One region of the Chryseobacterium sp. UNC8MFCol genome, then DNA from elsewhere that is predicted to be linked to it. Evidence: riboswitches for the same ligand, from Rfam matches in the RefSeq annotation. Region 1 holds a riboswitch; each other region holds the start of a gene.
The links. A riboswitch is a leader RNA that binds a small molecule or an ion and turns the genes downstream of it on or off. The one in region 1 is predicted to bind S-adenosylmethionine.
Positions count from the first base shown of each region.

Region 2: it holds a riboswitch for S-adenosylmethionine, as region 1 does, so the genes downstream of both, M030_RS0100825 (SusC/RagA family TonB-linked outer membrane protein) here and M030_RS0108010 (TonB-dependent receptor plug domain-containing protein) in region 1, are expected to answer to the same signal.
Region 3: it holds a riboswitch for S-adenosylmethionine, as region 1 does, so the genes downstream of both, M030_RS0100065 (alpha/beta fold hydrolase) here and M030_RS0108010 (TonB-dependent receptor plug domain-containing protein) in region 1, are expected to answer to the same signal.

Region 1 covers NZ_AXUZ01000013.1:203,024-210,340, forward strand. The annotation lists gene M030_RS0108005 (outer membrane beta-barrel family protein) at 1-1,831, opposite strand, end outside; SAM-I-IV-variant riboswitch at 1,950-2,047, shown strand; gene M030_RS0108010 (TonB-dependent receptor plug domain-containing protein) at 2,331-5,081, shown strand; gene M030_RS0108015 (aconitate hydratase) at 5,155-7,317, opposite strand, start outside.
Region 2 covers NZ_AXUZ01000003.1:168,985-176,301, forward strand. The annotation lists gene M030_RS23530 (RHS repeat-associated core domain-containing protein) at 1-9, shown strand, start outside; gene M030_RS0100820 (RagB/SusD family nutrient uptake outer membrane protein) at 510-2,003, opposite strand; gene M030_RS0100825 (SusC/RagA family TonB-linked outer membrane protein) at 2,020-4,959, opposite strand; SAM riboswitch class I at 5,043-5,139, opposite strand; gene M030_RS0100830 (hypothetical protein) at 5,481-6,797, opposite strand; gene M030_RS0100835 (transposase) at 6,817-7,143, opposite strand; gene M030_RS0100840 (hypothetical protein) at 7,193-7,317, opposite strand, start outside.
Region 3 covers NZ_AXUZ01000003.1:11,452-18,768, reverse strand. The annotation lists gene M030_RS0100080 (DUF58 domain-containing protein) at 1-566, shown strand, start outside; gene M030_RS0100075 (OsmC family protein) at 591-1,010, shown strand; gene M030_RS0100070 (MGH1-like glycoside hydrolase domain-containing protein) at 1,085-3,703, opposite strand; SAM riboswitch class I at 3,892-3,999, shown strand; gene M030_RS0100065 (alpha/beta fold hydrolase) at 4,058-4,996, shown strand; gene M030_RS0100060 (ACT domain-containing protein) at 5,001-6,539, shown strand; gene M030_RS0100055 (O-succinylhomoserine sulfhydrylase) at 6,608-7,317, shown strand, end outside.

The DNA of each region.
Region 1 (7,317 bases):
TCACGTTGAAAATCCAGAATCCTTTATTGTTGAGGTTATCGATGTCATGCTTCTGGTAGCCTGCGTAAAGGTACATGAAATTCATTTTGTCAGGATTGAAGTTTGATTTCATGATCTCACCCAGCGACTTCGTGAAAATCTGGAAAGGAACAGGAAGCCCAATATTGAAATTATGAATTTTCATAGAAGAGATGTTGATCTGCTCATTGTAGAGGTTCTTACCGTTTTTTCTGATGATCTGTGCTACCTGATTGCTTGCCGAACTTACGCTGTATCCGATGAAGGCATAATCAAAAGCCGAAATTTTCAATTCGTAATTATCAAAAATGGTCGGCTGAAGATTCGGATTACCGTTGATCTGTGTATTCGGCCCGGAGAATGTGGTGTTATTCGGGTTAAGGGCAGAAATACTCGGCAGATTGATTTTTCTGTTATAATTGGCCGCAATATATACCTGGTTCATCAGGTTGTACTGAATACTTGCATTAGGAAACAGTTTAAACTTCTTAAATGGTGTCAGATCTTTCTGAACAACAGTTCCCAAACTATCCTTTCTGGTAATTCCATAAATGTCATAATTTTCAGCTCTTGCCCCTAACGTGAAATCAAACTTTTTCAGTTTAGCCTGGAATTCAAGATAAGTGGAGGCCGTTTGTCTGTGATATTCAAGGTTTGTAAGGCCTTTACTTTCCGTATTATAATCCTGTCTTTCATACAAACCTCCGGCGCTTACTTTTCCTCCGTCCAGCAATTTGATGGGCTGGGCATAATCAACTTTGAAATTAGCCACCCTCATATCCGACTTATTGTTGAGAATATCATTAAGTCCCGGATTTGCAAATGCCTGACCATTATCTGTAAAGTTGCCTTTTCGGTAGAAATTATCCTGAGAAAACTTACTATCCGCTTTAGTAAACCCAAATTGAAAATCAAGTTTTTGGGACTTCTCGGCAAAACGCTTTTGATAGGTTACTACCGCTTCCTGTCTCAATGTATTACTTCTTGCAGCATCGGAAGATTCAAATTGTGCTTCCCGGAATGCATCGGTAGGTTTGTAATAAATATCTCCAAGCCCGTTACTTGCAGTATAGTTGTCATTATTATTATGGTAAATATCATAGTTTAATAATAACTTATCCTGCCCAAGATCGAAAGTTAATCCGGATTTTGCAAAATACCCTCGCGCGAATCGATCTGTATTACTGTTTAATAAAACATCCTGCTGGCTGTTCATCATACTTTCACGATAATTTTGCCCCACATTAAGCTGCCATCCGAAATATTTATTTCTGGCATTCAAATTTACCGAGTTGGTGGTTCTGCTTCTGTACTTATCGTAATTGGTGAAGGTATAATTCCCGGAATAGGTTGCGCTTAGATATTTATTAGCATTTTTATTCGTAATAATATTCATAATGGCTCCTCCCGATGTCGCAGGAAATTCTGCTCCCGGCTGCGTTACCACTTCAATTCTCTCTATAGAATTGGCAGGCATGCTTTCAAGAAAAGAATTCAGTTCATTAGAGGTGATGTTCAAAGGTCTTCCGTTGAGATAAACTTCAAGCATTTTACCCTGATACATCATTCCTGCAATATCTGTGGCTACGAGACCCGGAAGTTTTTTAATCCCTTCCAGAACATTTCCGTTATTAAGCTGAGGCTGTTCAGAAAAATCGAAAATGGTACGATCAGCTTTTTGTTCAACGGCTTTTTTAGTTTTAGTGATGACAACTCCGTCAATTTGTTTTTCTTTTGGTTGATTATTGCTTTTTTCCTGTGCAAAAACAAACACAGAACTTACAAGTGATAAAGCGAATATAGTTTTTTTCATAATGTTTTACTACTGCTTAGTTAGACGAATAAAAAGTCAATTTGTTACGATAAGATTTAGAAAATCAAAAAAATAAGTCAAAAATTTTTTTATTTACGAAATAATTATATCTTTGCCAAATAATTATCAAGAATCTCCAGAGGGGATAGCAACCTGCAAAAACAAGCAAGGTGCTACAATAGATAAGCCGGATCTTCCGGAAAAAATGTTTATATCTTTCTTATCTCCCTTCTTGAATTTTTGTTTTAAATTTTAAATAAATGTTTAAAGAAAAGGGAAATCACATTACAAATTTGAATTTTTATTCGACAGATGGTGAAGGTGCTCTTCATTATACTGATAACTCTTCATGCCATTTCTACATGTGCATGTGTTGCTGTTTCTAGCGTTTATTTTTAAATAATCATTACATTTTTTAACGTCTCAGTGCTAACCTTAAATTTAAGGTTACCGGGATCGCTTTGTCTTATATTCTCATTAATAAATAATATAAAAACACATGCATAACTTTACAAAAAGAAGTATCATCACTTCTGCAACATTTATTTCGACATTCTATTTTGCGCAATCACAATCAGATACCATTTCTTCTAAAAAGATTGATGATATTGTCATACTTGGATCAAGAGGATCCGGAAGATCATTAACTGAGACACCGGTTCCTGTAGACATTATTAACATTTCAAAAATTTTAAAACAAAGTCCTGTTAACAATATCAGTCAGGCTTTAAATTATATTGTCCCTTCATTTTCGTCCACATCACATACAGTAAATGACGGAACAGATTTTGTTGATCCTGCCCTGTTAAGAGGACTCGGTCCGGATCAGGTTTTGGTTTTGCTCAATAGTAAAAGGCGTTATCAGTCATCACTGATTAATGTAACTCTAACTCCGGGGAGAGGTTCGGTGGGAACTGACCTTAATGCCATTCCTGCTTTTGCATTGGATAAAATTGAGGTGTTAAGAGACGGAGCTTCAGCTCAATATGGTTCTGATGCTATTGCGGGAGTTGTGAACCTGGATCTGAAAAGAAGATTAGGCCTTTCCGGTCAGGTCTTTTTGGGAGGATACGCTTCATCAGTTGCTAAAAATTTTTCCGGTGGTGTTGACGGACAAACAATTTCTGTGGATCTTAACTATGGGATTAAAATTGGAAAATCTGGATTTTTTAATATTACAACATCTGCACAATACCGTGATCCTTATTCCAGAGCCGGAGTGAGAGAAGGTGATATTTTTAATGCATACAATGCTGTTAATTACAGAGCTTTGCAGGATGGAGTAGATATTGACGGATTATATAAAAATATTACCAATACCTCCAATACCCAGCAGATCATTAATACGATTAAACAATATGCGACAAAAGTTAATTATTTTTCACAGGATTTCCAATCTCAGATTTCCGGTGCCAATACTATTTCCAGTCTGCAAGGGTTGTTGAATAAAGATTTTACAAATCAGGAACTTGCGTACAGAGGGCTTGAAAGAAAAGATTTCAGCCTTAGAGCAGGGCAGTCCAAATTACAGTCTGCCCAGCTTTTTTTCAACTCAGAGGTACCATTGAATGATGACTGGAAAATATATTCTTTCGGAGGATACAGCTACAGATTGGGAAATGCAGGCGGCTTTTACAGGCTTCCTAATAATGAAAGGAATATCAATGCAATAACTCCTAACGGATATTTGCCGCAGATTGAAGCAACTGTGAATGATTATTCTCTTGCTGCCGGAGTCAAAGGAAAATGGAATGGATGGAACGTTGACTTAAGTAATACGTTCGGAAAAAATGCTTTTAAATTTGGTGTTGTCAATACCTTCAATGCATCTCTTACAGATCGTTCACCAAGAAATTTTGACGCCGGTGGCTCCGAATTTTCCCAGAATACCCTTAACCTGGATTTTTCAAGAAAATATGATGTTTTAGAAGGTTTAAATGTGGCATTTGGAGGAGAATACAGGCATGAAAACTATAAAGTGAATCAGGGAAAGGAGAATTCATATGCTTCCTATGATATTTTTGGGAATCTTGTGACGGCCGGGACTCCTGAAAATGAAAAAGTAACAGATTTTTTTGGAAATATAAGGCCGGCAGGAGCACAGGTTTTTCCTGGTTTTAGTCCTGATAATGCTGTTTCAGGAAATAGAAACAGTATCGCTGCCTATGCTGATCTTGAGCTTGAAGTAACGAAAGGATGGTTGGTAGAAGGTGCTTTGCGTTACGAAAATTATTCTGATTTTGGTTCTACCTTTAATTATAAATTGGCAACAAACGTGAAACTGGCACCTAATCTTAACTGGAGAGGAGCTATTTCTACAGGGTTCAGGGCTCCGTCATTAGCTCAGATTTACTATAGCTCTACATCTACATTAATCCAACAGGGAAAAACAACACAGGTAGGAACCTTTAGAAATAACTCAGACGCTGCCCAGGCGCTCGGTATTCCGAAATTAAAACAGGAAACATCAAAATCTTTCAGTACGGGAATTACCTTTAAAGTTCCTGGAATCAATTTAGTGTTTACCGCTGATGCATATCTTATTAAAATTAAAGATAGAGTGGTGCTTACTGATTTGTTTTTCCGGCCTTCAGGAACCTTTACACCCGGGTCTGACCAGGCTGTTCTTCAGAGCGCCTTTGACCTGGCAAGGGCAAGTGCTGCGAATTTCTTTGCTAATGCTGTAGATTCGGAAACGAAAGGTTTGGACATTACAATCTCTCAGACTTCTAAAATCTCATCCGGAATTTCATTGGAAAATAACTTAGGACTGAATTTTAATAAAACCAAAAGAGTAGGAGAGATTCATGCTTCTCCAAAATTAGTAAGTCAAATTGATAATTACTTTTCAGAGCCTAACAGAATCTACTTTGAAGAAGCTGTTCCCCGGGTGAAAGCTACCCTTTCCAATAATCTGAAGATAGCCGGGCTGAATATTCTACTCAGAAATTCCTTCTTTGGTAAAGTAACTGATGCCGACGTTATTGATGCCAATTTTGATGGAGTAACAGGGAGCAGAGAGCATTTTGTATTGAATAACCGCCTGATTACCGATCTATCAGTTGGATATGACTTTACTAAAAATATTTCAGCAACAATAGGAAGTAATAATATATTCAATATACTCCCTTCAAAGAGTCCCAATATAAGTTCTTTAACTGCTGATAATCAGTTTGTCTACTCCAGACAGGTATCACAATATGGTATTGGAGGAAGATTTGTTTTTGCAAGAATAGAGTTTAAATTCTAAAATACTATTATAAATAAAAAGACGGCTTCAAGAGAAGCCGTCTTTTGTCATTAATCGATCTAACAATTAATTTTTATTTTTCCTGTTGCTTAATCAGGTTCAGGGCAGAACCAGCTTTGAACCAATCAATTTGCTGATCGTTGTAAGTATGGTTGGCCATGATAATATTTTTAGTTCCGTCTTTGTGAACGAATTCTAAAGTCAATTGTTTTCCCGGAGCAAACTGGTCAAGATCTAAGAAATTAACCGTGTCATCTTCCTGGATTTTGTCATAATCTGCTTCATTGGCAAAAGTAATTCCCAACATTCCTTGTTTTTTAAGGTTTGTTTCGTGAATTCTTGCAAATGATTTTACCAATACAGCTTTTACCCCAAGGTGCCTTGGTTCCATAGCTGCATGTTCTCTTGAAGAACCTTCCCCGTAGTTTTGATCTCCTACTACAATGGTTGGGATCCCTGCAGCTTTATAAGCTCTTTGTACAGCCGGAACTTCACCGTACTCACCGGTTAATTCATTTTTAACCTTATTTGTTTCCATGTTGTAAGCATTAACAGCTCCGATCAACATGTTGTTTGAAATATTATCAAGGTGACCTCTGTATTTCAACCAAGGTCCCGCCATAGAAATGTGGTCAGTAGTACATTTACCGAAAGCTTTGATCAACACCTTAGCCCCGGTAATATTTTTACCATCCCAAGCCGGGAATTCTTCTAACAACTGAAGTCGGTCTGAAGTCGGACTTACATTCACCACAACATTAGAACCGTCTGCAGATGGTGCCTGATATCCGTTGTCATCTACGGCAAAACCTTTAGCAGGAAGTTCATAACCTTTAGGTTCGTCCAGCTTTACCTGCTCGCCGGCTTCATTGGTAAGTGTATCTGAAATCGGGTTGAAATCTAATCTTCCTGAAATTGCTACAGCAGCTACCATTTCCGGTGAGGCAACAAAAGCGTGGGTATTTGGGTTACCATCAGCTCTTTTTGCGAAGTTTCTGTTGAAAGAGTGGATAATAGAGTTTTTCTCTCCTTTTTCAGCACCTTCTCTGTCCCATTGTCCGATACATGGACCGCACGCATTGGTAAAGATTCTTGCGTTTTCAAATTTTCTGAATGAATTCAGGAACCCGTCTCTTTCCGCAGTAAATTTCACCTGCTCAGAACCTGGATTGATTCCTAAGATGGCTTTCGGTTTTACTCCTTTTGCTACAGCATCTTCTACGATAGAAGCAGCTCGTGATAAATCTTCATAAGAAGAGTTGGTACAAGACCCGATAAGAGCCCATTCAACTTCCAGCGGCCATCCGTTTGCCTCAGCTTTCGCCTTGAATTCAGAAACAGGTGTTGCCAGGTCCGGAGTGAAAGGTCCGTTCAGGTGCGGAGTCAACTCGGAAAGGTTGATTTCAATTAACTGATCGAAATATTTTTCCGGATTGGCATATACTTCAGCATCACCTGTTAAGTGCTCTGCAATTTTATCAGCTGCATCTACAACATCCTGTCTTCCGGTTGCAGATAAATATCTTCTCATTGAGTCATCGTATCCGAAAGTCGAAGTGGTAGCTCCGATTTCAGCACCCATGTTACAGATGGTACCTTTACCTGTTGCAGAAAGAGATTCCGCACCTTCTCCAAAGTACTCTACGATACATCCTGTACCTCCTTTTACGGTAAGAATTCCTGCTACTTTTAGAATTACATCTTTAGCAGAAGTCCATCCGCTCATTTTACCGGTTAATTTAACCCCGATAAGCTTGGGCATTTTAAGTTCCCATGCCATTCCGGCCATTACATCTACTGCATCAGCACCACCTACACCGATGGCGACCATTCCAAGTCCTCCGGCATTTACCGTATGCGAGTCCGTACCGATCATCATTCCTCCGGGGAAAGCGTAGTTTTCCAATACCACCTGGTGAATGATACCAGCTCCCGGTTTCCAGAATCCGATTCCGTATTTATCACATACAGAACTTAAGAAGTTGAATACCTCTGAGTTTTTGTTGATACCTTCCTGCAAATCTTTATCAGCTCCCACTTTTGCCTGGATCAGGTGGTCTGCGTGAGCGGTTGAAGGAACGGCTACTTTGGCTTTTCCTGCCTGCATAAACTGTAAAAGTGCCATCTGTGCAGTGGCATCCTGCATGGCTACTCTGTCCGGTGCAAAATCTACATAAGAGTTTCCTCTTTCATATTCCTGTGTAGCATTTCCTTCCCAAAGGTGGGTGTAAAGGAT
Region 2 (7,317 bases), on a different contig from region 1:
GATGAATAAATGTATTTTATTGCTCTTATCACTTTTTTTAATAACTAGTTGTATTTCAAGCAATTTCAAAAGCTACCAGTCACTTGATAGTTTAAAAAAAAATAAGGAGTATTATGAATTAAAGGAAGCAGATGGTAGAATTAATTACGTAAAAGTAGGTGTAAATACCATCTACAATACACAAAATAACTATTCGATATACATTGCTTTTAAAAACAAACTTATCACGGCTGCGAGCATTCAATCAACTACTTTTGGAAAAATAGACATATCTTCTAACGAAAATGTCTATCTTAAGAAGATTGATAGAGAAAAAATGACAATAGATACAGTCTATATAAGTTTACCCAACAAGGTTTATACATTTTATTACAACGGAAATTTATAAACTATAAAAAAGTAGCCACAAATTTAAATTTGTGGCTATTTTTTTTCAGTCTCACCAATAAAAGCCACCGCAAACGCGATGGCTAAAAAAATCAATCTAATTATAAACTATGGACTTTATCTTACAGATTCGGGTTATTCTCCCCTTCTCTCTGTGGAATACTGAATAAGTAATACTTGCTGTTCGGAATAAAGGCGGTCTTATCAGGGAAAGCAAAAATAGAATGCCCTCTTCCGTCAACTGTTTTCACGGTTCCGTCCGGAGTAGTGATCTGAACTTTCACTGGTTTTCCGTCTGTTCCTACAAATGGTTTTCTTACGACTGTTCCCTCCGTTCTGATAATATCTGAAAGGGCAAACCCTTCTCCGAAGAGTTCTTTTCTTCTTTCAATCAGAATTTCTTTCACCACGTCGCTTTGAGCGGAAGAACCGGTGTATACATTCGCTTTTCTCGCTGATTTTAATTGATTTAAAACCGTTACAGCTTGTGATGTATTTCCTGTTCTTGCCTCGGCCTCGGCTTCGATCAGGTACATTTCAGCAGCTCTCATATACACAAGATCTCCGATAAGAGTGGGTTTAAACTTAAACTTGGCATATCTCAGCAATCCTTCCCTTCCTTTAAGACCATCCCAAGAAAACAACTGGTACCTGATGTCATTCGTATCAAACAAATCCTTAAAGTAAGGATCAGCCATAAAACTGTAGTAGAAACTTCCTGATGAAGACACATCCAGATAGTGGAAAGCATAGCTCGCATCCGACTGCTCCTGCGTTTGGCCGTGTCCCCAGATCCATTCTACATTGCTGATATCATTGAATCCGTCCTTGTATTTTTCAGCCGGCATCAAAGGAAATCCTTCTCTTGCGATTTTCGCAGAAGCAGAAGCTTTACTCCAGTCTCCGGTATTTAAATAAGTTCTTGCCAAAAGCCCGTTCACTACTGCACGGTTAATTTTATCCTTATTATTTCGGTCATAATCCTTCAATAAAACATCCGCATCTGTCAGGTCACTTTTAATCAAAGTATAAATATCTTCCAGGCTTGACCTTTTCTTTGCAGGCGTATTGATTGTCGAAGGTTCCGTATAAATAGGAGCTGTCAAAGCCGTTTTATCTTTCAAATAACTGAACTGGTATAAGCTGGCAATATTGAGGTAGCAGAATGCACGTAAGGCTTTCGCCTGCCCTTTCACCTGATTTTTCTTTTCCTGGCTGCCTTCTGTTCCGTCAATTTTTGTAATAACATTGTTCATATTATTAATGGTCGAATACAGCATAGACCAGATAAACAGAGGCCGGGCGGCTGTACTATTCGACATTTCTGCAAACTGATAGGTAGAAGAGAAACCATATTTATTGGTAAGCACCGCTACATCACTTCCCATGGCATCACTGGCCCTTAAAACCGTTGAATACCCGATATTGGCATAGGTTGTTCCATCATCATTAAACTTAGCCCATGCTCCGTTGATGACGGTTTCTGCACTTTCTGCAGTTTTGAAAACCTCAACCTGATTTGCCTGATTTGTCGGAGCTGTTTCCAACTCACTTTCACAACTGGTAAGCAACCCCAATCCGATCAGACCAAAAGATAAATATTTTAAATTTTTCATTGTTTTAATTTTAAAGTTAAAGCGTTGCCTGAAGACCAAAAGTAATTGTTCTCATGGCCGGATATCTGTAATACGTCGTTCCATCCAGTGCCTGCTCAGGATCCATTCCTTTATGTTTATAGAATGTCAGAAGGTTTTCTGCCTGAACATAAATTCTGAATTTTTTCAATCCTATTTTTTCAAAGTAATCAGATGGAAGGGTATATCCTAAACTTATATTTTTAAGTCTTGCATATGTTCCTGAATATAAAAATCTGGTAGAATTGCCCGTCCAGTTGGTAAGTGTCGTAGTCAGTGCAGGAACATCTGTATAACGGTTGTCCGGTGTCCATCGGTTCAGCATTTCAGCGCTCCATGCACGTCCCGCTGAATTTCCGCTATGCATAATTGAAGTATAATCAGTATCCAGAACTTTTCCTCCGATTTTAAAGGTCAGCAATGCAGAAAAATCAAAGTTTTTATAAGAGATATTGGTACTTACTCCTCCGGTAAGTTTCGGCAATGCGGAGGCTTGTATTGTTCTCGTAGCCTTTGCAAATTCAGAAGTTGTGCCTTCCACTGTATTTCCATTGGCATCAGTGGTAAATGTTTTCCATAGCGGATTTCCGTTATTCGGATCCACTCCAGCCCATTCCGCAAGATAGAAATCATATACAGATCCTCCTTCGCGCAATAACTTGGTTCCTGTTACAATAGAACCTTTAGGAAGTTTCGTTATGGTATTTTTTAAAGTACTCAGGTTAACATCCAAATCCCATCTGAAATCATCTGTCTTAATCGGCGTTGTAAACAATGAAAACTCGAATCCTGTATTTTTTATCGTTCCGATGTTCGCAGGGAAGTCACTGATCCCCAGTGATGGGGCTACCGGCATGTTAAACAGAAGATCCTGGCTTTTTCGCTCAAAATATTCCACATTACCTTTAACTCTGTTATTAAGAATTGCAAACTCCAATCCTACATTCAAGTTAAGGTTGGTTTCCCATTTCAGGTTTTCTGTCAATGCTTTTTCAAGAACTGTTCCGGGCTCACCCAGATTATTATAGAATTTGTATAATTCCTGGTAAGCATAATACAACGGAGATTTATTAGGCTGTAATAATTTATCATTTCCCTGGCCACCATAACTGGCACGAAGAGTCAATTGATTGAAGACATTGAGGTTTTTGATAAATTCTTCATTTGAAATTTTCCATGAACCTCCCACAGACCAGAATTTTCCCCATCTGTTCCCCGGAGAAAACCTTGAAGAACCGTCTGCTCTTCCTGAAGCAGATAAGAAGTACGTATTGTTATAATCATACTCTACTTTACCCAGGAAACTTAAAAGGCTGACTTTATCGCTGTTTCCACTGAAGCTTCCCAACAACGCGGCAGCATCAGGCTCATAATAGTATGGCAGTGAAAACTGAGTTCGCGTTCCGGAGATGGTCTGGTAATCATATTTATAAAATTCCTGGCCGCCTAAGATATTGAAGTGGTGTTTTCCAAATTTCTTATCAAAGGTCAAAATATTACTCGTAGTATAAGATAAAGTCCTGCTATTGGATCTTGTCACTGAACCGTTGGTTTCACTTCCCTGTCCTATCAGTGGATTCGAATAATAATGTCCGTTATAATTAACCAAATCAACAGAAAAGCTTGATCTGAACTTTAATTCCGGTAAGAAGGTAAAATCAAAAAATCCTTTTCCTGAGAAGTTATCTTCCTTATTTTCATTCTTGTCCAATGGTAAAGTTGCCGCTGCATTTTCGTTCTGAAGGGCATTTGCTGGTCTGTATTTACCAAAATCATAAATGGTATTTCCGCTGGCATCCAATACATAACTTCCATCAGGATTTCTTTCATAATACGGATAGAAAGAAGGGATCACCCTTGCTGCCTGAATGATATTGCTGGACTTGGAATCTGACGAAGGAGGTGCCTGCTGAATACTGTTGGTATAGCTTAAGTTCACCCCAACATTCAACCAGCTTTTTACTTCAGAATTGATTTTTAATCGCGTATTGTATCTTTTAAATCCAGATTCAATGGCCATTCCTTTATCATCAAGATAACCCAATGAAAAGAAATAGTTACTTTTCTCACTTCCTCCGCTGATATCCAGATCTACCTGATTTCTGGAAGCTACTCTCTGTAAAATATCTTTCCAGTTGTCGTTCCACAATGGTCTTGCTCCTGCCAATAATTTACCGTCTGTACCTACAGGTTTTGGATATGCTGTTCCATAAGGATTTATCGATAATCCTACACCTGAAGTAAGGTTATCTGTAGCCATTTGGGCCGCCTGCTGAGCAGTGATTTGTCCGGATTGGTAGCCGTTTCTCATTGCTTCCCAATACAATTGGAAATACTGGTCGGTACTTACCTGTTCGTAATCTTTTACTGCTCTGCCGGAAAATCCCTGGCTGATATTAAAATTGACTCTCGCCTCGCCTTTTTTACCGGATTTCGTGGTAATAATAATAATTCCGTTAGCTCCTCTGGAACCGTACAACGCACTTGCTGTAGCATCTTTCAAAACACTGATAGATTCAATGTCATTAGGGCTTATCGCGTTGATATTTCCGTCAAAAGGAATTCCGTCTACTACGTAAAGAGGATTACTGTCGGCACTGATAGACCCTACTCCCCTGATTCGGATGGTCGCTGTAGAACCCGGCTGCCCCGATGCGCTTGTGGTCTGAATCCCCGGGACCTGCCCTTCCAGAGCTTTTGTAATGTTCGTTACCGGCCTGTTATTGATTTTTTCACTGGAAATGGTGGCTACAGAACCTGTATAGCTTGTTCGCTTTGCCTTTCCGTAGGCAACTACCACTACTTCATCAATCTCTTTTTCTTTGAGTGTATCTTTTTTTAGCTTTGAATCCTGTCCGCTTACACCGGTAATTCCTAAGAAAAACGCAGCTACCGGCGGAATCCAAACTTTATAATCAATTAAACTTTTACTAATCATAATCAATTTTGTTTATCATATATTAAAATTTAGCCCCTTGCAGAATAAACAGCAAAGGGCATCGATAAATACGATAAACCAAATGCTTATTTTTCCATTAAAGGCTGAATGTAACACCTTACACAACGCAGGTTGTTAAGACTTCTCAGGGTCAGTTCCCTCCGTCTTTCTTTATAAGCCGATCGAAATATGTTTGCAAAGCTATAAATATTTAGTCCACAAAACAAGTAGACTTTATGTTTTTTCATGATAATTTTACTAAAATTAACATAAGATTTTATCAAAAGCCGTTAAAATAACTGATTACATCAATTAGTATTTTAACAAACATGATAAATATCATTAAAAATAATTCAATAACTCAAACTCACTGTAAACAAAAAAAATGACATCCGAAGATGTCATTCCCTACCATATATATATTTATTAATTGAACAATCAGGTTGGAAATTATCCAATATTTTGTGTTCCGAATCAAAAAACAACTGGTAGCCTAGGATTATGGTTTATATAGTATTTTTTTATCTTACGTAGTTAACCGCAATATCAAACATATTGCAAAACATTCTCGCATTTGAGCTTTCTGTACACCCTGTTCCCTCATTATAAAATTTATCCGCAGATTCGTAATTGTAAAATAAATTGACATCCGTATAGACTAATACATTATCATCTAAAGTTCCGGCAACTCTCCCCGCACTGTCCTTCATAAAAACTTTGGCAGTGGCCGGAAACTGAGTAATCCTTCCCATATATCGGTTAGTTTGTATTCTTGTGTTTTCAGGAAGGGTGCCAAATGCTCCACTGTTAGGTCCCTGAGAACTTGTAGTGAAAAAAGAACCCGGACTTTGAGAATTGATATATTGTGCGGTATAGCCAATATTCAGCTTATTGATAGGAGTAAGGTTCTGATGCTCCGCATCTATCACAAAAAATTTTCTTTTTTCCTGTATTTTCTGTCTTAAAACAGCGATACTCTGATCAGAAAAATAACTGGTATACACATACCCGATCCAAACAATGTCCGAATTGTCTATTGCCTGTGATAACTCTGCCGGGCTTGCAGTCCGGATGTTAATGGTATTAAAAATAAAGTTGGCCATCACTACACTTCCGTTGGGTCCGAAATTACTTGGATTTGTCAGTTTGGAACGAGCTACTGATGAATATCGTCCGTAAGAATCTGTGGATAAAGTTCCGTTCCAGGCATCAGGAACAATAGAAAGTATTCTCACCACCTTGCCGGAAGGCTGGCCCGTGACCCTAACCGCAAAAGTACAGTTTTCATATCCTGAAGGAGTAACAATTGAATAGGTATAATTTCCAGTCTGCACGGGAGTTCCTTCAGCCGAAAGAATGACATACTGTTCTCCGGTAGTTTCAAAATTTCCTTCTCCGTTAAAGCTCATTCCATTGATGACAGCTGTACTTATCTTATAACTTCCTGGCCGGCTTACGGTTACTTTAATTCTCACAGAACCGGAAGCTGGAGCTCCCGCATAGAAGCTTCCGCTAACTACTGGTTCACAGTTAATAATATATACAGCAGATCTTCCCTGGCACATATTAATCCATTCCATACTGTTCCAGAACTCCAGACAATGAACTGTTTTATTGTAAATCGTCATTCCTTCGGCATCAAGGTTTAAACTATCCGCCGGGAGAAGAATATCTCTTTCAGCCGTAGTAAGCCGTGGGGGAAGAAATCCTTTATCATTAGAAAAAATTTCCAGCATTGCTTTATGATAAGGCTTAGCTGTATTGATTCCTATTTGTCCGTTAATTAAAAAAAACGAAAGTAAAAATGTGAGTAAACGTAATAATTTCTGTTTTTTCATCCTTTGTATTTTATATAAATTAAATCTGAAACATCTTTTTCCACTTTGCGAGTGTGTTTCGGCTTATTTTAAATTGTTTAGCAGTCTGCATGTTGTTGTAACCACTTTTCTTCTGGAATTCCAGAATCTCTACAATGGCATTCTGATCATATGCCTTATATTTCTGACTGGATCCGCTGTAGCCTTCTTTATCTACTCCAAATATTAACTGATTGATTTTGATCACATCTAATGTTGTGAAGGTTTTCTTTTGTAAAATAGCTTTACATGCATCCAGTTTTTCAGGATGTTTCATAAAAATGATATCAGTATATATCTTTCTGTAGTCAGGTTGTTCAGTTTTCATATTCCATGTTTAAATTAATTTGCAGAGAATCAGGCATATCTAAAAATCTTTAATCTGAGATATTATACTTTGCCATCCATTTATGAAGTGTTGTTTTGGGAATTTTGTAATCATTTATTATTTCATTTTTTGTTTTCCGGTCTGTGTTCACCATCTCCAATACAAAGTGTATTA
Region 3 (7,317 bases), on a different contig from region 1:
GATTGAGTTTATTAGACTATTCCATCAATGCAACAATGGCGTTATCCCATATTATTCTGCGAAAAGGAGATCGTGCAGGGATGATGACCTTCTCCAAAAAAGCAGAAAATAAAATTGCTGCTGATAATAAATCGGGTCAGCTTAAAAAGATTTCTGAAGCACTTTACAATATCAAAACAGATTTCTTTGAAAGTGACTTCAATCGTCTCTATCAGGATGTAAAATACTCCATCAATCAAAGAAGCTTAATTCTTCTTTTTACCAATTTTGAAACATTGGACGGGCTTAACCGTCAGTTAAAATATCTTCGCGGGATCGCTAAAAACCATTTGCTGGTTGTGGTTTTCTTCAAAAACTCAGAACTGCAGACGATCATCAGTAAAAACCCTGAAAATATGCAGGAAATCTATGACGAGATCATTGCTGAAAAGTTTGAATTTGAAAAGAAACTGATCATTCAGGAACTTCGAAAATACGGAATCTATACAGTATATACACTTCCGGAAAATTTGAATATCGATGTTATCAATAAATATTTAGAGATTAAAGCGAGAGGAATTTTATAATTTTGTAGTAAGAAATAAGTAAAAATGAAAATTACACTTAACAGAATAAACGAGGACTTTTTATTTGAATGCACCAATTCCCAGGGAAATTCTATCCTTTTGGATAATACTTCCCAACCCGGAGCAAAGGGTGTCTCTCCAATGGAAAGTGTTTTAATGGCAGTCGCAGGCTGTAGCGGAATCGATGTCGTTTCTATCTTAAAAAAACAACGTCAGGAAATTACAGGTTTCCAGGCAGAAGTAGAAGGAGAAAGAATTCCTGTAGATGATGCAAAACCCTTTAGATCAATTAATGTAAAATTCCTTTTAGAAGGAGAAATCGATCCTAAAAAAGCTCAGAAGGCGGCTCAGTTATCCTTTGAAAAATACTGTTCTGTCTCCAAAACATTAGAACCTAATGTAGAGATCAGGTATGAGGTATTTGTCAACGGAGAAAAGATCTGATTTTTGATTTAAAAAAATAAAAGAAGCCGGAAATTGATCCGGCTTTTATTGTTTATGACTGATTGCTCATTATCTTATATGGTCAGTCTTGGTTTTATCAATTTGGCGACTGTAGCAGTCCATCCCGTTTGGTGGGAAGCTCCTACACCTCTGCCATTATCCCCGTGGAAGTATTCAAAGAAGGTGATATAATCTTTAAAATGCTCATCATAATTGAACTTAGGATTACCTCCATTAAAGGCACGTTGTCCATGCTCATCCTTTAAAAATATCGAACAGAGCCTTTTACTGATGTTCTGGGCAACTTCGTCAAGATTCCTTTTATCACCGCTTCCCGTTGGTAGTTCTACCTTGAGGCTGTTTCCGTAATAGTAATGAAAACGTTGTAAACTTTCTACAATAAGAAAGTTGATAGGAAACCAGATAGGGCCACGCCAGTTGCTGTTTCCGCCAAACATCCGGCTGTCACTTTCTGCAGGCGTATAATACACCATATTTTCTTTGCCGTGAACAGAGAATACAAATGGGTTTTCTTCATACACCTTAGACATGGCGCGGATTCCGTAAGAACTTAAAAACTCTTTTTCATCAAGCATTCTTGATAAAACTTTGGTCAATCTGTTTTTACGAAGAATACTCATCAGATGCTTTCTGCCTTGTCCTTCCTCATCCCAGTGAGAAACCAGCTTCGTAAGCTCAGGTTTATTTTTTAAGATCCATTCCATTCGGGCCTGAAAATTCGGCATTTTTTCCAGTAATCTGTGGTCCACAATTTCTACAGCAAACAACGGAATTAATCCTACAATACTTCGTAATCTCAGGGAGACACTGTCTCCGTTTCCAAGCTGTAAGACATCATAGAAAAATCCGTCTTCCTCATTCCACAGACCTTTTGTCCCTTCACCCAGATTCTCCATGGCTTCAGCAATATAAAGGTAATGTTCAAAAAATTTGATCGCCATATCTTCATACACCTGATAATATTGAGCCAGTTCCATAGCGATTCGCATCATATTCAGGGCATACATGGCCATCCAGCTTGTTCCATCCGCCTGTTCCAGATGCTGGCCGTCTTTTAAAACCATATTCCGGTCAAAAGCTCCGATATTATCCAGACCAAGGAACCCTCCTCCGAAAATATTTTTACCGTTTTTATCCTTTCGGTTCACCCACCAGGTGAAATTCAGGAGAAGTTTTTGGAAAACTTTCTCAAGGAACAAAAGATCGGGTTTGCCATTATTTTTTTCATCAATTTTAAAAACCCGGAAGCACGACCATGCATGTACAGGCGGGTTTACATCACTCATATTCCATTCATACGCGGGAAGCTGGCCGTTAGGATGCATATACCATTCTTTGGTCAATAGCAGAAGCTGTCCTTTAGCAAATTCTGCATCAATAATGGAAAGAGGCACACAGTGGAAAGCAAGATCCCATGTCGCATACCATGGATACTCCCATTTATCGGGCATCGAAATAATATCCTTATTGTGAAGGTGGTTCCATTCCGTATTTCGTACATACTCATTGAAATTCCTTGGAGCTTCAAAATTCGGATCACCTTTCAGCCATTTTCCGATATTATAATGATAAAACTGCTTGTTCCACAGAAGTCCTGCAAATGCCTGCCTTTGAACATTTTTTTCATCTTCGTTGATAGGGTCGTTCTGAATTTCCTGATAAAATTCTTCAGCTTCAGCAATTCTCCTATTGAAGATCTCCTCAAACTGTGCAAACGGTTCGTCTGTTTCATTCGGACACAATCTGAATTCAAAAACTTTCGATTGTCCGGCGCCAATCATTTCATCAATCAGAAAAGACGCTTTTGTTCCTCTCTTTTCAGGATTAACGGTATCAGTTCCATGATGGATGATAAAATCGTTAATTCCATCCTTGAAGTAATTATTTTCAGTGTGCGGAACTCCGTAAAGCTTTGTCGTATTGGTTTCGTTATCACAGAACACACTTTGAACATCCGTATTCCTAGAATAGATTTTCTTGATGGAAATACTGTCATGCCCGATATCTATACATCCGTTTTGAGAGGCATTCAATTGCCCTTTATAGGTATTGTAGCCCCATTTCCAGTTATTCCTGAACCAGGCTGTGGGGATCACAACAATAGGAGCTTCATGCTGACTCCTGTTGCACACCGTTACTCTGGCGAGAATATCATTATGGTCAACCTTGCAGTACTCAATGAAAATATCAAAATACTCATCTTGATCAAAGATCCCGGTATCGAAAAGCTCGTATTCCGGTTCCTGTTTGCTGCGTCTTCCGTTTTCATTCACCAGATCATCATAAGGAAAAGCATTGATAGGGTATTTGTATACCATTTTCATATAGCTATGCGTAGGGGTATTATCGAGGTAATAAAAAATTTCCTTGATATCTTCTCCATGGTTTCCCTGTGGATTGCTTAATCCAAAGAAGCGTTCCTTTACGATTTTATCTTTTTTGTTCCAAAATGAAAAAGCAAAGCAGAAAAGCTGCTTTACATCTGAAATCCCGGCAATACCTTCCTCACCCCAACGGTAAGCATAGCTTTCCGCGTTATTATGATTGGTATAGTTCCAGGCATTTCCGTTCGGACTGTAGTCTTCACGTACATTTCCCCATTGCCGGTTGCTTACATAAGGTCCCCAGTTTTTCCATTTGGTATCTTGTAATCTTTCTTTTTCGGCGGTCATATCTCATCATTTTTCTATACGAAGTTAGTTTTTTTGAAAAGTAATTCCAATTTTTTTCATCTGAATAATTATTAATATACTCTTGAAACACTAGTATTTAAGCCGATTTTTAAATATTAAATTAATTTTTTTTTGAAATTAAAAGAAAAGAACTACCTTTGCACTATTCGTTCATTCAAATATTGAAAATGTTATCAAGAAAGGTTGAGGGATTAGACCCTATGAAACCTTAGCAACCCTTTGTGCAAGCAAAGAAGGTGCTACGTTCTACCAAAATTATTTTGGACAGATAACTTACTGAAGTTCTTTTCAGCCATTTCCTGTGGCATTTTCAATTGTATTAAAATAATAGAATTGAAAACAGAACTAAACTATATTAATCTTACGTATCAAACCAATTCCGGAAAGGAATACCATATCCCGTTGAGCTATCAGCTGTTCGGGAAAGAGCTGTTTACAGCACCCATTATTGTAGTCAATCATGCCTTAACCGGAAACTCTGATGTTTCAGGAGAAAAAGGATGGTGGAAACAACTTATTGGGGAAAATCAGGTGATCAATACGGAAAAATACACAGTTCTGTGTTTCAATATTCCCGGAAACGGTTACGATCATTTTTTAATTGACAACTATGAAGACTTCACTCCCTCAGATATTGCAAATCTATTTCTGAAAGGGCTTGAAGCTTTACATATCAAAAACGTATACGCCATTATCGGAGGCTCACTCGGAGGCGGAATTGCCTGGGAAATGCTGGCCAAGCAACCTGCGCTGACAGAAGTTTTTATCCCGATAGCCTGTGATCACAGAACTCATGACTGGCTTCATGCACAATGTCTGGTTCAGAAATTTCTATTGAATTCTGAAGATCAGCCATTACAAAAAGCAAGAATTCATGCCATGCTGTGCTACAGAACTCCGCAGTCACTCAATGACAGATTTCAAAATACATACAACCCGGAAAAACAACGCCTGGAATCAGAAGACTGGCTGGTTTATCATGGAAATGCTTTAAACGATAGATTTAGTTTAAAAGCCTATAAACTGATGAATCATCTGCTGATGAATATTAACACGGAAGAATCTGCTCTGGAGAGCATACAGGCACGAATGCACATGATCTCCGTTGATACAGATTTATTCTTTCCTGCTTCTGAAATCCGAATGTGTTTTGAAAGCCTGCAGAAAAAAAAGAATACTGTTTCCTATCACGAGATCCAATCTATACACGGGCATGACGCCTTCCTAATGGAATACCAACAATTAAATAATATCATAAAAAACATTTTATAAAGTAATGAAAAATGCTAACGAAATAAAATTTTTGAAGAACAGATCAATCGTCAAATTTGAAGGAGAAGATTTTTTAGGAGAAATCGGAATTGACGGAAGAATTTTTAAAGCGCTTACTCTAGCGCGTATCAGTGTAGGAGTGATCTCCCAGCAAGCTATAGAAAACGGAATCTCTATTTTGGTTCACGAAAATGATGCCGAAAAAGCAGTAGCTTGTCTTATTGATGAATTTGAACCGGAAAGAAAATCAGGAAAAGTATCCCAGATATATAGTATCAATAATGTTTCTGTTATCGGATTTGTTGCAGAAGATTTCAATAAAGTATTTGCCGAACTGGCAAGAAACAACGTTTTTCCATTATTGTTAAATCAGGTAGCCGGAGAAAACAGAGTAAATATCGTCGTGACTTCATCTCAGGATGAAAAAACAAAAAATATCATTGAATCCGAAATTTTTAAAAAACCAAAGATCGTTCATCTGGCAATCATCGGTCATGGAAATGTTGGAAAAACATTAATACAGCAGGTGCTTGAGTCGTCAGAAGAAATTAAAAGACGCAAGAAAATAGATCTTAGAGTAGTTGCTGTAGCCAATTCAAAGAAAATAGCTTTCAACAAAAAAGGATTTGATGCCAATTGGGGTGATGAAGTGTTGACTGCAGAACATCCGTCAAATGTTCAGGAACTGATTAACTTTTCAAACGAAAATCAATTAGAAAACCTGATCGTTGTAGACAACACTGCCAGCAAAGACTTTGTGAAGAATTATCATGCATTGGCTGAAAACGGATTCGACTTAGTGTCATCCAACAAGATTTTCAATACGCTGCCTATTGAAGAATATCGTAAACTAAGATATACGTTGAGTAAAAATAACAGACGTTATTTATACGAAACCAATGTAGGAGCAGGGTTGCCTTTAATTGACACTATCAAATTATTACACCTTTCAGGAGAAAATATCACAAGAATCAAAGGGGTATTCTCCGGAACATTGAGCTATGTATTCAACAATTTTTCTTTAAGAAACGACAAATTCTCAACCATCATCAATGAAGCTCTTGAAAAAGGATATACAGAACCGGATCCGAGAGAAGACCTTTCAGGAAATGACGTAGCAAGAAAATTATTGATTCTGGCAAGGGAACTGGATCTGATCAATGAATTTGATGATATCAACATTCAGAATCTGGTACCGGAAAGTTTATCATCTGTTTCAAAATCAGAATTCCTTTCCAGACTTGACGAATTAGACGAAGAATACCAAAAAATCAAAGAAAGCCAGGAACCGGGTCATGTGTTGAGATACGTCGGAGATTTACATGGCGATTTACAGAAAGACAAAGGAGAATTGGATGTAAAACTGATCTCTGTTCCTGCTACTTCCGCATTAGGTCAGTTGAAAGGTTCAGACTCGATCTTTGAAATCTATACAGAAAGCTACGGCGAAAATCCGATTGTCATCATGGGAGCCGGGGCCGGAGCTCAGGTAACTGCAAGAGGAGTATTCGGTGACATTTTAAGAGTAAGTGAAACAAAATAATTGTAGAAACAATCCCGAAGGGATGATTTAACCAAAGATAGAATGCAATTCTATCAAATTAAAACTATATGGAAAATTTCGAAACATCAGCAATAAGAACACAGACTGAAAGATCTCAGTTTGATGAGCACTCCACACCTTTATACCTTACGTCCAGTTTTATTTTTCAGGATGCTGAGGATATGAGAGCAAGCTTTGCGGAAGAAAAGCCTAAAAACCTGTACAGCCGATTCTCAAACCCAAATGTAACTGAATTTACAGAGAAGATCGCAAAAATGGAAGGAGCAGAAGCAGGATATGCATTTGCAACGGGAATGGCTGCCATCTACTCAACATTTGCAGCATTATTAAGTGCGGGGGATCATATCGTAAGCTGTCAGTCAGTTTTTGGTTCTACCCATACTTTGTTTACAAAATATTTCCCGAAATGGAATATTGAAACCACCTACTTCAAAGCTGAAGATGCTGAAAACGTAGAAGAATACATCAAACCCAATACAAAGATTCTGTACCTTGAAACTCCTACCAATCCTGCGATTGAAATCCTGGACCTTGAGTTTTTCGGACAGATTGCCAAAAAACATAACCTGATTTTCATTGTAGACAACTGTTTTGCAACGCCTTATCTGCAGCAGCCGATCAAATATGGTGCAGATGTTGTTGTACATTCTGCAACGAAGCTGATTGACGGACAGGGAAGAGTACTGGGAGGAATTGCAGTAGGAAGGGAAGACCTGATCAGGGAAATCTATCTTTTCGCAAGAAATACAGGGCCTGC